Regions from separate parts of the Massilia orientalis genome, predicted to be linked through region 1. Evidence: predicted binding sites of a transcription regulator. Region 1 holds the regulator's gene; the other holds the start of a gene.
The links. The regulator sigma-54, encoded in region 1, starts transcription at its own class of promoters, with help from an activator protein. The targets are predictions, from matches to a motif close to TGGCANGNAANCTGCTTT.
Positions count from the first base shown of each region.

Region 1 (2,200 bases):
TCCGCGCCGTGCTGGAATTGCAGCGCGAGAACGGCAAGTCGCTTACCAAGGCGCGCATCACCGAACGTCTCGACGAGCTGCTGACCGAGCTGCAGATCGAGAAGCTGCGCGAGAGCCCGGCGCTGTCGCTGTCCGGTGGCGAACGCCGCCGGGTGGAGATCGCGCGCGCGCTCGCGACCAATCCGCGCTTCGTGCTGCTGGACGAACCGTTCGCCGGCGTGGATCCAATCGCGGTGATCGAGATCCAACGCATCGTGCGCTTCCTGAAGGAGCGCGGCATCGGCGTGCTGATCACGGACCATAATGTGCGCGAGACGCTGGGCATCTGCGACCGCGCCTACATCATCAACCAGGGCGCGGTGCTGGCGTCGGGCCGTCCCGACGACATCATCGCCAACGAATCGGTACGCCGCGTCTACCTGGGCGAACACTTCCGAATGTAGTCATGAAACAGACGCTGCAACTCAAGACCTCACAGCACCTTGCACTGACGCCGCAACTGCAGCAATCGATCCGCCTGCTGCAGTTGTCCACGCTCGAGCTGCACCAGGAAATCGAGCAGGTCCTGAGCGAGAACCCGCTGCTCGAACGGCTCGACGATCCGCTCGACCGCTCCGTGCGGTTGCTGGCCGACGGCGCTATCAACAGCGCCCCGGCGTCATCGCAGGCAAGCGAGGCGCCGGCCGCGCAGGGCAACGGCGAGGAAGGCGGCAGCGCGCCCGCCGAGAACGCCAATGGCGAAGCGAATGACGCCGGCGGCGAGGGCGGAGAAAGCGGCGGCGAAGGCGGCGAGGACTGGGGCGAATACGGCCGCAGCAGCGGGAGCGGCGGCGAGGACGAGGACGGCCGCCCGCAGCTGGAAGCGAGCCCCGTCACCCTGCGCGAGCATTTGATGGAACAGGTGCGCCTGACGTGCTGCGCGGCGCGCGACTGCGCGCTCGTGGAACTCGTCGTCGATGCGCTCGACGACAACGGCTACCTGGAAGAACCGCTGGAAGACATCTACGCGCGCCTGCCGGAAGAACTCGAGATCGAGTTCGACGAATTGCGCACGGCGCTCGCCATGGTGCAGAGCATGGACCCGCCCGGCGTGGGCGCGCGCAGCGCGGCCGAGTGCCTGGCGCTGCAGATCCGCCGCATGCCCGGCGTGCCGATGGTGACGCGGCGCATGGCGCTCGTCATCGTCGAAAAATACCTGACGTGGTTCGCGCAGCGCGAATTCAACAAGCTGAAGAAGGCGCTCGATTGCGACGACGAAGACCTGCGCGAAGCCCAGGCCGTCATCCGCCAGTGCAATCCGCATCCGGGCGCGGCGTTCGCGTCGGACGTGTCGGACTTCGTCGTGCCCGACGTGATCGTGCGCCGCGCCAAGGATGGCTGGAGCGTGCTGCTGAATCCGGAAGTGATGCCGCGCCTGCGCGTGAACAGCCTGTACGCGTCGCTGATGAAGCAGGGCAAATCGGAAACACAGATGAACGCGCAGTTGCAGGAAGCCAAGTGGCTCATCAAGAACATGCGCCAGCGCTTCGACACGATCCTGCGTGTAGCCCAAGCAATTGTCGATCGCCAGCGCAACTTTTTTTCCCATGGCGCAGTCGCGATGCGGCCCCTTGTTTTACGTGAGATAGCTGATACACTAGGTCTACACGAGAGCACAATTTCTCGAGTCACAACTCAGAAATATATGCTGACCCCGCACGGCATGTTCGAGTTGAAGTATTTCTTCGGGAGTCACGTTGCCACCGAAGCGGGAGGCGAAGCATCGTCGACGGCAATACGGGCCCTCATCGTACAACTCACAGGAGCAGAAGACCCCAAGAATCCATTATCCGATAGCAAGATCGCGGAGATGCTAGGGGAACAGGGAATGGTCATCGCGCGACGCACGGTCGCAAAATACCGTGAGGCGCTGAAAATCCCGCCCGTCAGTCTCCGCAAATCCTTGTAACAAACACTGTCCCATTGCGCTAGATGCGCGCACGGCAGGCAGTGCATCTTCAAAGGAGTGTGTATGAATCTCACAATCAGCGGACATCATCTCGATGTAACTCCAGCCATCCGAGAATACGTACAGAACAAGCTCGAACGCATCACCCGTCATTTCGATCAAGTGATCGACTCCCATGTCATCCTCTGCATCGACAATCTCACCGAGAAAGAAAAACGCCAGAAAGCCGAGATCAACCTGCGTCTCGCGGGC
Region 1 covers NZ_JASNRB020000004.1:134,448-136,647, reverse strand. Annotated here, with positions in the region: gene lptB (LPS export ABC transporter ATP-binding protein) at 1-443, shown strand, start outside; gene QPK29_RS06950 (RNA polymerase factor sigma-54) at 446-1,948, shown strand; gene hpf (ribosome hibernation-promoting factor, HPF/YfiA family) at 2,012-2,200, shown strand, end outside.

Region 2 (2,200 bases), on a different contig from region 1:
TGGCATTGGCAGTCCTGCCGTCTTGGAGCCTAAGCTCGTTAGACCGTTGACTTTGCGTCACCCGCTTTCGCGGGCTTTGCCCTTTTCAATAAGCAGCGTTCAGCTGTTTCGGGAAATCATAATCGTTTCCGGAAATAAATTTACTGCGAAATGGAAAGAAAATGTAAGCGTATCGCGATTTAATTGCACCGACGCAACAGTTCAATATCGAAAGTGAAATGGATGTGATAATGAAATTAATACATTGCGGGGTAAAGAGAGGGAATCAGAAAAAACGAAACGATTAAAAACAAGGAAAGTGACTTGCAGTCAAATCAAGGTTTTTTTATGAGCCTGGAATAAAAAAAGCCCACCGGGCGGTGGGCTTTGAAATGAGCGGGGAATGCGGCCGAAAAAATCAGCCTTTGCGGCGCAATTTGGTCATGCCGAGCAAGCCGAGGCCGAGAAGTGCCAGCGTCGCGGGTTCCGGCACTTCGCCGCCGCCCGAATCGCCCGATCCGTCGCCATTCCGGTAATACACGGAGATGTGAGAGATATTGTGCACGGTCGAGGCGCCATTCAGCGGGAACGGCGGATCGGTGAACGGCGACGAGTAAGTGCCGCCGTAAGGCATCTTCAGCAGATACCCGACCAGGTTGGTATTGTCGCCGTCCTTGAAGATCAGCATCACGTCCTGCGGTGCGGGGGAGCCGCCGGCGTAGATGTAGGTGCCCGACACGTTGTTGCCGGTGAAGTTGAACAGTGCCGAGGTGTCGCTGCCTCCGGAAGAGTTCATATTGTCGTACTTCCCGCCGAACACCCAGTTCGAGATGCTGAAGAAGCCGCCGGAATTGATCGTGGAGAGATTGTTGTCATTCTGGTTGGCGTCGATCGGCGAGAGAATTGCGCAATTACTGGTATTACTGACTTTGCCCGAAATATCGTAAGCGGGCGATACGCCGGTACACGATACCGTAGTGGCAAATGCGCCTTGTGCAGCGAACAGTATGGAGCAGGCTACGCTGGCTTTTACAAAATTTGTGCGGAACATGATTTCTCCCTGGTTTCAGATGGGTGGTAATGCAATGATTAATGCTGCAATGACCATGCCAGGAAATAGAAACCTTGTGTTTACAGCGATTTAATTTAGAAACTCTTGGTTAAAAAAAATCGATGTAAATTTATTCGACAGATATAGTTGTTTCTAATAAAGTGATCTAAAGAAAGAGAGAAGGAAACGATGAAATAGATCGCTTCAGTGGAACATTCATTTCCGGCGAGACCGCGTAACGGGGCGCGCTGGCGTGGCAAGAATATTGCGTGATGGAATTGCGTGAGGCGAGACGGCGCGCGTCGAAGAAAACCGCAAAGGCAGAAAAGACGGAAAACGTCGCAGAACGGTACGCATCAATGAAAAATGGCTCATAAAACACAATGCGTTTTATGAGCCATTCGTAATGAGTTGGTGCGGCTGGCAGGAATCGAACCCACGACCCCTTGGTTCGTAGCCAAGTACTCTATCCAGCTGAGCTACAGCCGCCCGAGGCACGCATTATAGCAGGCTTGCCCCGAATGACAAAATGGAATGCTTGACAACCCGGAAAGGTGATCCTAAAGTGATATCACTTTCATATAACCTCATGGGATCCTGCATGTCCGCACACACTCGTCAGGAAATACCGCTCTCTTCGATGAATGGCTACCTGGCCCTGGCCGGTGGCATCCTCGCCGTCCTGGCCGGCGCCTGGCTGGTCCACCTGTCCGTTCTGGGCAGTATGGCGGGCGGGGCGGCGCTGGCCGGCATTGCGCTCGTCCTTGCCGGCGTGTTCGTGTGCGCAGGACTGTACATGCTGCAGCCGAACGAGACGGCCGTGCTGACCTTGTTCGGCCGCTATATGGGCACGGACCGCGGCGAGGGCCTGCTCTGGGCGTTCCCGCTGTATCGCAAGCGCAAGCTGACCGTGCGGGCGCGCAACCTCAATATGTCGACGCTGAAGGTCAACGACAAGCGGGGCAATCCGGTGGAACTGGCCGCCGCCGTCGTCTGGCGCGTGCGCGATACGGCCCAGGCGCTGTTCGAGGTCGACGATTTCGAGCGCTACGTCAGCGTGCAGGCCGAAGCGGCGCTGCGCCACCTGGCCGCGCAATACGCGTACGACGAGGGCGAGGACCTCGCGCCGGGCGAAACGACCCTGCGCGGCGGCGCGGCGGAAGTGGCGCA
Region 2 covers NZ_JASNRB020000002.1:302,812-305,011, reverse strand. Annotated here, with positions in the region: cyclic di-GMP riboswitch class I at 5-91, opposite strand; gene QPK29_RS03440 (PEP-CTERM sorting domain-containing protein) at 398-1,030, opposite strand; tRNA gene QPK29_RS03435 (tRNA-Arg) at 1,443-1,519, opposite strand; gene QPK29_RS03430 (SPFH domain-containing protein) at 1,671-2,200, shown strand, end outside.
Region 2: QPK29_RS03440 (PEP-CTERM sorting domain-containing protein) is a predicted target of sigma-54. The motif match lies at 1,074-1,091, and genes of this name have one in related genera.